DNA from 3 places in the Halomonas sp. 3D7M genome. Region 1 is predicted to be linked to each of the others. Evidence: predicted binding sites of a transcription regulator. Region 1 holds the regulator's gene; each other region holds the start of a gene.
The links. Region 1 encodes FNR, which switches genes on or off when oxygen is low (the NO sensors DNR and NnrR bind a similar motif). Its sites were predicted from a motif close to TTGATNTANATCAA; they were not measured.
Positions count from the first base shown of each region.

Region 2: a site for FNR is predicted at 1,535-1,548, ahead of cyoA (ubiquinol oxidase subunit II). Genes of this name have one in related genera too.
Region 3: a site for FNR is predicted at 1,323-1,336, ahead of INT22_RS09280 (DUF427 domain-containing protein). Genes of this name have one in related genera too.

Region 1 covers NZ_JABUZF010000261.1:19,500-22,781, forward strand. Annotated here, with positions in the region: gene hemN (oxygen-independent coproporphyrinogen III oxidase) at 1-1,166, shown strand, start outside; gene fnr (fumarate/nitrate reduction transcriptional regulator Fnr) at 1,225-1,977, shown strand; gene ttcA (tRNA 2-thiocytidine(32) synthetase TtcA) at 1,964-2,929, opposite strand; gene INT22_RS16990 (DNA polymerase III subunit epsilon) at 2,996-3,282, opposite strand, start outside.
Region 2 covers NZ_JABUZF010000141.1:970-4,251, forward strand. Annotated here, with positions in the region: gene INT22_RS06860 (outer membrane protein OmpK) at 1-462, opposite strand, end outside; gene INT22_RS06865 (DeoR/GlpR family DNA-binding transcription regulator) at 723-1,490, shown strand; gene cyoA (ubiquinol oxidase subunit II) at 1,764-2,816, shown strand; gene cyoB (cytochrome o ubiquinol oxidase subunit I) at 2,819-3,282, shown strand, end outside.
Region 3 covers NZ_JABUZF010000172.1:1,727-5,008, forward strand. Annotated here, with positions in the region: gene INT22_RS09275 (hypothetical protein) at 1-805, opposite strand, end outside; gene INT22_RS09280 (DUF427 domain-containing protein) at 956-1,216, opposite strand; gene INT22_RS09285 (DUF2235 domain-containing protein) at 1,363-2,412, opposite strand; partial or broken gene INT22_RS09290 (GlxA family transcriptional regulator) at 2,739-3,282, opposite strand, start outside.

The DNA of each region.
Region 1 (3,282 bases):
ATAAAATCGCAACGAAGAATACCGCCCTTGCGGAACCTTACCTTTCTCGGCTAGATCGGGAAATGGTGCTCACTGCCCGCCATTTAGACACTTCACGCCCGGTGCAACAGTTACACTGGGGAGGTGGTACGCCCACATTTCTAACCTTGGCACAGATGGGAGACCTGATTGATCGCCTAGATGCCCGTTTTGGTTTATCTAGCTCAGCCGATCGCGATTACGCTATTGAAATAGACCCTCGCGAAGCAGACGTATTTACTTTGCGCCACCTACAATCTCTCGGCTTTAATCGACTAAGCCTTGGCGTACAGGATTTAAACCTGCAGGTACAAAAAGCTATCAACCGCGTACAACCCCGGGTACTCACCGAAACGTTAATGGAAGAAGCTCACCGTCTTGGTTTTCGCTCACTCAATCTTGATTTGATTTATGGGCTGCCATTTCAAACCGAAAAAAGCTTTGCCGAGACGCTAAACCAAGTCATCGAACTCAACCCCGCACGGCTGTCGGTATTTAATTATGCGCACATGCCCACCCGCTTTGCGCCACAGCGACGCATTAACGAAACGGACCTTCCCAGCGCTGATGAAAAGCTGGCTATTTTGCATACCACCATAGAAATGCTGACTAATGCAGGCTATGTGCATATTGGCATGGATCACTTTGCACGACCTGACGATAGCCTAGCGATTGCACAGCGCAACGGCACCTTACAACGCAATTTTCAGGGCTACTCTAGCCATGCACAGTGCGATTTAGTTGGCTTAGGCGTATCCGCTATATCACGGGTTGACGACGTTTACGCACAAAACCCGACTCAGCTTGGCCAATATGAAGCAGCCTTAGATCAAGGTAAGCTGGCAACCGTCAAAGGATTAAGGTTAAATAAGGATGACCTAATACGAAGAGACGTGATTGAACGGCTAATGTGCGACATGCACATTGATCTAGCGGCAGTTGGAAGGCGTTGGCACATCGATGCTAGTGATTATTTTTCCACCGCAATTGAGCAATTGAAGACAGCTGAGCAAGACGGTTTAATCACTCGCCATCGGCAAGTTATTAGCGCCACCCCCACTGGGCGGCTGCTGATTCGCCATTTGGCGATGGCCTTTGATGCTCGCATAGCTGACCAGCCGACTCAGCGCTACTCTAAGATTGTATAAGCTTGTTGAGACGTCTTGCCTCTGGGCCTATGATGGCTAACGAGAAAGGGAGAATGATATGCCACACCCCGCCAGCCAACGACGCTCACTACTGCAAGAGGCGCGCTGTCAGACCTGTAGCCTAAGCTCGCTGTGTCTGCCGCTTGCCTTAGAGCTTGAGGATATGGGCCAGTTTGATGCCATCATTCGCCGCCGCGCACCGCTCAAAAAAGGCGAGCCCCTGTTTCGCCAGGGCGATCACTTCACCAGTGTGTATGCCGTCCGCTCAGGCAGCCTGAAACAGGTGACCAGCGAAGGGAACGGCAATGATCAGCTGACAAATTTCTACCTTCCCAGCGAACTAGTGGGATTGGACGGAATTGATGAAGAGCACTACCCCGGTAGCGTCATTGCACTGGAAACCACAACGGTATGTGAAATTCCATTTGATCGCTTGGACCTGCTTTCCGAAGAACTGCCCGAACTACGTGGCCAGCTTTATCGGAGCATGAGCAAAGAATTGCGGGATGACCGGCGCATGATGCGCTTGCTATCGCGTAAGACGGCCGATCAACGACTAGCCAGCTTTTTAGTCACCCTTTCAGACCGTTTTCGTCGACGTGGATACTCGCCTTATAGCTTCAGACTCTCCATGTCCCGCGCCGACATCGGCAATTACTTAGGCTTGGCGGTAGAGACGGTCAGCCGTATTCTTAGCCGCTTTCAACAGCAAGAGGTGGTGGCTGTTTCAGGGCGCGAGGTTAATATTTTAGATATGCGGCGCCTCATCACGCTAACTGAAGAGGAAGAACAGTCGGCTAGTCCACGCTAAGCGCCTGAATACGCCCTTCCATCAACGCCGCTTGTTTGGCTTCAAGGCCAGCAAAGTCAAATAAACGGCGGTCTGCTAGCTGGGAAGGCGCTACATTGGTCACCGCTTTAAACATGCTCTCTAGACGTCCTGGATGTTTTTTATCCCACTCAGCCAACATATCTTTGACAACTTGACGCTGGAGATTGGGCTGAGAGCCACATAAGTTGCAGGGAATAATCGGGAATTCCATTAGCCGAGCAAACTCTGCAATATCAGCCTCTTTGCAGTAGGCAAGGGGGCGAATGACAATATTCTTGCCATCGTCAGATAAAAGCTTGGGAGGCATTGCTTTCAAAGTGCCACCAAAGAACATGTTAAGAAATAACGTTTCTAAAATATCTTCACGATGATGCCCTAGGGCAATTTTCGTAGCCCCAATTTCCTCGGCAAACCCATAAAGAGAGCCACGTCTTAGTCGTGAGCAGAGCGCGCAGGTCGTTTTTCCTTCCGGGGTTTTCTCTTTCACCACCGAGTAGGTGTCACGCTCTAGAATGTGGTATTCAACCCCCATTTTATCTAGGTATTGGGGCAACACATGCTCCGGGAAGCCTGGCTGTTTTTGATCCATATTGACGGCGACCAGAGAGAAATTAACCGGCGCGTTGCGCTGCAGGTTAAGCAGTATCTCCAGCATCGTATAGCTATCTTTGCCGCCAGACAGGCACACCATCACCTTGTCACCTTCACCAATCATTTGATAATCAATGATGGCGTTGCCAACCTCTCGCCGTAAGCGCTTTTGTAGCTTATTAAATTCACGCTTCTGTTTAGCGGCGTGATGCTCGGATGGTGTCTGTGCGCTATTAACAGCAGGGCTGTCAACAGAAACAGTATCAGGCGCTGCGGGGTCAAAATAGTCAGGTTGTAGCATGGTGTAGGCACTGCCGATGGTAGAAGAAGCAGCGGGCATTCTAACAAGACTCACCACGTCCACCCAAGATAAACCCGTGGATTCATCCCATGAGGGTAGTAACGACTATCCCTGCTGGGCGATCTCGCGCTGCAAACGCAGATATAAAAGCGCGCTTGCGGTTGCATCCCCCAGCACTCCCATCCACTGAAGAGCGGGCATTTGCCAACGAGCGAGCGCTTCCGTCAAGTGGCCGTTCGTCTCACACTGCGGATGTAAGCGACGCAGTTGGCGATAGTGTAGCTTACCAACATCGACCTGGGCATTGGGCAAACCAAATCCCAACCCTGCTTTAAACAAAAGATTAAGGTGTTCCACCGAGCGGCCTAACTGCCAACCAATTAGCGGCCGAT
Region 2 (3,282 bases), on a different contig from region 1:
GAGGCCGAGAATTTGATCCTGCTCGCGAGCGTTGAAACCATAATCGCGGAAGTCGTACAGGTGCGCGTAGATTGATAGCGGGCTGTCGCCGAGATAAATATGCGATGTGACTTTTCCAGCGGTACGAAAGTTGTCTTTACCACCGCTTGATTCGTCAAACTGATCGTTGGTTGGGTTCTCGAAATCGAAGAAACCGTAGAATTCGCCCCAGCTGTAACCGACGCCGCCTTCGATTTCGACAAACGTGAAGTCGCTTTTTGCTGCGTTACTAGCGGTACGCGCTTCAGTACCGTTAGACCAATCCAAGTAGTTCACCGAAACGTTGGCAAACGACCAAAGGGGCGTCGTTGGTGACGCGGGGGTGTCGTTTGCTAACGCTGGCGTTACCAGCGCAGCGCTAGCCAGCAAAACGCCAGCGCCAAGCGTGACGAAAGAAGAACGAGAAGGGGTGTGAGCAGTCATGGAAGCCTCAACAGGGTTGTTATGAGTCGTGTGGGCTGGTGTTGATGTTAAAATTATAACATTTAGTGTTATTTTTTTAACGTTGATTTGCAAGTATTAGCCCATCAACGCTTTGTATATGTGATATGACTCTCAAATAGTCGAAGAGCAGTGTCTGACAGTGGAAATATAATGAGGGCTGGCTCAGCATAGGCCTTGGATACCCACTAACCGCTGATAACAAATAACGCCTGAACTTGGGATTAAAGGAGAGGTTTGCCATGAATGACCGAAGCGCTCAGCGTTTGGCAATGTTGCAAGAAGCGCTTGCCAGCGGGGGGACATTGCATCTGCGCGATGCTGCTGAGCTGTGCGGTGTTTCTGAAATGACGATCCGTCGGGACGTTACTACGCAGCCTTCGGCGATTAGCTTGTTGGGCGGTCGGTTGGTCATGGCAAACTACCCTGGCGTAACACCGGTGTACGATCTGACTGAGCAACAGGCCAGCCATTATCAGATTAAGCACCGCCTCTGTCAGCGAGTTGCCAGCTTTATCGAAGACGGCGATACGCTATTCATTGACTGCGGTTCAACACTGATTCCTTTACTTAGTCAGTTAAGCCATTTCCGCGAGCTCACTGTGGTGACGTATGCCCTTAACGTGGCTAACTCAGTGGCCGCGCTGCCTAATGTGCGGTTAGTGCTGCTAGGGGGACTGTTTTATGCCTCATCACAATCGTTTGGTAGTGATGGTATGCGTGCTGCGATTGAGCGTTTAGGCATTAATAAAGCATTGATCTCTGCCGCAGGAGTGGACTGCGAGCGTGGGGTTAGTTGTTTCCATTTTCATGAAGTAGCGCCAAAACAGGCTGCCATTGCAACGGCTATGCAGCGCCTGTTGATTGTTGATGCCAGCAAATTTGGTTTAGTGCGCCCAGCCTATTTTGCCGCGTTATCCGATTTCGATATTGTCGTGACCGACGATGACAGTGCGTCGAAAGTTCAAGATTGTCTTCCTCATGCATCACCCAGTGTGACAGTCGCTTAACACACTATTGAGCATTCGGGGTGCGGCAAAGCGTCTCTTTCTGATTGATCCAGATCAATAGAAAATACTTTAGTCTTAGTTTATGCGCGCGTGGCGTGTATTGGCTATGACTCGCTACCAATCCCTTCGGTAGCGCATATTTTTCCCGGAGCAACGCATACGTACTCACTGTTCTGGGAAAAGTATGGGGTGTTAGTTAGCGGGCTATTTAGCTAGCTATTCAGCTGGTCAAATAGTGCGCTGTTTTGGACAACTCTCTGACGAGATCACACCATGCAACGACATACCCTCTGGCGCAGGCGAGGCACATTCGTGCTCGTCATGTTGTGCCTGTTGTTAACGGGCTGCAGTTCTGCATTGTTGGATCCCAAAGGGCAGATTGGCGTTGAGCAACGCTCGCTAATACTGACCTCATTTGGGCTGATGCTAATTGTAGTGATTCCAGTGATAGTGATGACGCTGCTGTTTGGTTGGCGTTATCGGCGCAGCAATCGCAATGTTGCTAAATACCTACCCGACTGGGCGCACTCTAATGCGATTGAAGTCGCGGTATGGACAGTGCCTTGTTTAATCATCGCTGTCTTAGCGTTTCTTACCTGGAAAACCTCCCATAGTTTAGATCCCCATAAGCCCATCGAAAGCGATACCGCCGCAATGGAAATCCAAGTGGTAGCGCTGGACTGGAAATGGCTGTTCATCTACCCCGAACAAGGCATTGCCAGTGTCAACGAGCTTGCCTTTCCTGTGGATACACCGGTGCGTTTTCGAGTCAGCTCTGGCTCTGTGATGAATGCGTTCTTTATTCCGCGCTTAGGCAGCCAAATTTATGCCATGGCGGGTATGGATAACGATGTTCATCTAATTGCAGACGACGTCGGCGTTTATCCAGGCCGTTCCACAAATTACAGCGGTGCTGGCTTCTCAGGAATGACCTTCGATGCTCACGTTACCACCCCAGAAGAATTTGAGGCGTGGGTTGAAAACGTGCGGGCTTCCAATGAAACCCTGACCTATCCCGACCGTTATAGCGATTTAGCCAAACCGAGTGAATACCACCCGGTCGAGTACTTCTCTGAGGTATCTCCGGCGCTCTATACGTCGATTCTGACCAGCTTTCATACCGGTGGCAGTGGGCACGGTGGTCATGGCGACCATGTTAACCACGAAGCCGTCAGTGATGTTGACGATAGCCACGGCGAGTCTGGCGAGCTAGAAAGCGCAGGCGCTACCCATCATCAGGCCGCGTTTGGCCACGTTACCAATCAGCATGCTAGTGAGGATCACGCGATGAGCGGCCATCCCACAAGCGTTGAAGCGGGGGGTTAAGCATGTTTGGAAAACTGACATTAGAGTCGATTCCGTATCACGAACCGATCATTATGATCGTTGCCGCCATGATGGCGATTGGCGGTGCTGCGCTTATCGGCGCATTAACCTATTACCGAAAGTGGGGCTGGCTGTGGAGCGAGTGGTTTACCTCCGTTGATCACAAAAAGCTCGGTATTATGTATTTTGTGGTTGCCTTGGTGATGCTGCTACGCGGCTTTGCTGATGCCATTATGATGCGTACCCAGTTGGCTATGGCGGCTGGTGGGGCCGCGGGTTACCTCCCTCCTGAACACTATGATCAGATCTTTACCGCCCATGGCGTGATTATGATCTTTTTCGTTGCGATGCCCATGGTCATCGGCTTGATGAATCTGGTGGTGCCGCTGCAAATTGGCGCACGCGACGTTGCTTTTCCTTTCTTGAATAACCTGAGCTTTTGGCTGTTCGCGGTGTCCGCGATTCT
Region 3 (3,282 bases), on a different contig from region 1:
ATGGATTCGAAAATATCAAGTTGAAGGACTTGCTCCAATCCCAGTGATCACTCAACTTACCCTTATTTTTGTAGTCGTGATGGCGATGGTAGATGTTCGTCAGAATGACAGAATCAACGTTGTCGTACTGCTCGGGTGGATGGTAGGAATCCTGGGTTAGCAGTCCTTGCGACCCAAACATGTAGAAAAACCACTCCTGCATACTCATGCGGTCAGAGCAACATACAACCAGAACATTTAGTTCCTTCTCTGAGGAATTGTCGGCAAATTTTCCGTGAGCCGACAATAAAAAGTCTTTCAACTTGTTGTCCATATGCTGCTGTAATATCAACGGCTTATCTGGATCAGCGTTAGGGTTTCCTTCGGCATTGAACACCTCACGCTGCAACTTCTCCACCAGTGATTGGTAGTCATCCATACGACCAAATGCACCAACCTTGAAAGCGTGGGTCTGATCAATTTTGTGTTGCCTTGAATAGTCAGGACACTTGATTTCGAAGTTGAATCGAAATCCGTCTTTTTCAAAAGAACAATCTACATCTTTGGGAGGCTTGATTTTCCGCTCATAGACAAATGCATCTGGAAACAAACGCCCCATCGTCGAGGAGATTGCCGTTTCGCACGCGGCCTGAAGATACTTCGCCTCATCAAAGTCACTGCGGTTTAGCTGCAGGTCGGATTCGATTGCCCGCAGCTGCTTTTTGGTCAAAAACGGAGCAAGAACGCCCATAGCCCCCCATAGCTCCATACTGTAACCAGAAGCTTCTTCGCCAGCTAGATAAGCATGGTTTGGATTCGAAGTCATAATATGCGCCTCCCGTTTACCTCAAGACATCTAACACTGCTGAACCAGCATACCGCTTTCGCCGGGATGGTCGCTTAGGGTCAAAAAGCGTCATTGACTTTCCTCATAAAAAGCCACCTTCCCTGCTATCGCCTCCATGCCGCCAATCGGCTACTCATAGCTCCAAGCGATATCCTGGTGTTCACCCAGCGAGAAATGCACCGTATGCCCTTTGAATGGGCAATACGTGGTGGTTTCTGACACGGTGAGTAAGTCCATCCGCACGTCTTCACGTGGGAAGTAATAGCGTGGCGGGTAGCCGTGTTCGCGGAGTTCGATGGTGTCGATGGAGCCAGCAACTAACGTGCCATCAACATGCGCCTGCACGCGTTGGCTAATAGGGTGAAGCTCAATGCGTGGGGCATTTGGCATTAGGTTGTTCCCTGCGGCGTTATTCGCTCTAATGCTTCGATCCTAGCAGTTAAATTATATTTAGCCTACTTTGAGCACTTAGTTTTTAGTCGATATTGGTCACTTCATGACCTAGATCATTCATCACTTCCACGCCGCCGCCCGGCCTACTCCTCCGGTGGGGAAAGGTGGGCATCGGTCAGGGTACGTGGCCGGTACTTGCACGCGGTATCAGCCCAACGCTTCCATACACTCTCATCGACTGAAATATTCACCGCAGGCAGCCCCTGCATACCCTGCGCATACTGCCGGTAAAATCGGCCGTCGCCCTTGTATCTAAGGCGTGCATACTTGGCGTAAAGCCCTTTCAGAAAATCAGCAAACGAATCTTTCGGTGCCATTTTCCAAGCATCCTCTGCAGCATTGAAGGGGGCCACTTTTAGGCCTGCCTGCTGCGCTTTGGTTAACATCCAGCTCAGCGGTATGTCGGCCAGCGTGTCGCCAGCGCCATAACCGCCGCCTACATTGGCGTGGGCACCGATAAACCAGCGCTGCTCGACGTTGCGATTACCTGTTTTCTGCTTGCCATCCTTGCTCGTCCAGAGCGATACGTTATAGGCCGACCTGTGTTCGTCCAGCGCGACCGCTTGATAGGCATAATCGACAATGCTGGAAAGCTCGGTATCGTGCCAATCGTATTTGCTTTTGAACAGGTTGGTTCCTGGCACGCCCAGTGCGCCAACGGTATCCCACACGCCAATGAAATGAACCCTGGGCTGGCGGCTGAAGCGCTTCTTGAACTCTGTGCACACCTCAGAATCGGGGTGCAAATCACGGTTTCGATAAATACTTTCAGCCTTATCAAGCAGCCCTGGCGTGACGACATGCACTAGCCCGCATTTACGAATCATCCCCACTAGGCTTCTGGCGGTGTAGGCACCGCGGCTGAATCCAAATATCCAGATCTCATCGCCTTCACTGTAATGCCTTGCCAGCCAGTCATAGCCTTCCCGTAGGTTTTTGCTTAGCCCATAACCGAAGGCTCCGCCGAAAAAGCGCTGAAATTTGGACGTCCCTACACCGGGATCATAATAGAACCGCTGCCTGATACCGTCATCGTCATCATGGAGCAGCCGGGTAATACGATAAACATTGGTTTGATCTTCAGGGTCGTTCCAGGTGCCATCGAATAGCAGAGTCAATTTTTGCTTTGCCATGGTGCCCCCATGATGATGCACGCCTTTGAACAGTGCTCATAATCGCTTAATGAGGGGCAGACGATGCGCGATGCGCTCTTGGCCAACGCGTACCTGCGACCTCCACATTACTTAATGAAGGTTAGTCGACAATTCATCCCGTCACCTGTTGATAGTCAACTGTTGATAGTCACCTGCTGATAGCCAACCGGCGGACTGCCTCACGCTTTCTGCGGCGATGCAGACACAGCTCGTTAGCAAAGCGCGTTGATGCGCACCGGAGCAAACTGTCGACGATATTCGCTGGGCGATAGCTGCACTAAACGATTAAAAAGAGCGCAAAAGCTTGCTACATCCCGATAGCCAACGCGTTCGGTGATCTGCGCCACGGTCAAGGATGTCGTGCGCAGTAAGCTCTTGGCCATATGCACTCGGTGACGCTGCAGGCAGAGTAGCGGTGTGGTGCCACTCTCATTGCGGAAGCGGCGCAGCAGCGTGCGCGTGCTGACATGAAAGGCGTCCGCCAAGCGCTGTAGATCGTAGGGCTCGGTATATCGCTGCAGTAGCCAGCGCTCAACCTGGGTTGAAAAGCGCTCTTCATTGCTTCGCAACAGCAGTGGTTCGATGTACGGCGCTTGGCTTTCACGCGCTGGAGGTGTCAGCGCTAAGCCACTTACCTGCTGGGCCAAATCTGGGCTAGCGTGCCTGCGAATCAGGTGCAGAGCGAGGTCTGCTGCGGCGCTGAATGCGCCAGCCGTGATCACTCCCCTGTCTTCTACCAACAGGGCATCAGAATCTACCTGAACAGCGGGATACAGGCGGGCCAACTGGGGCGAAAATAGCCATGCTGTCGTTGCACGCCGACCATCTAACAGGCCGGCTTCAGCAAGC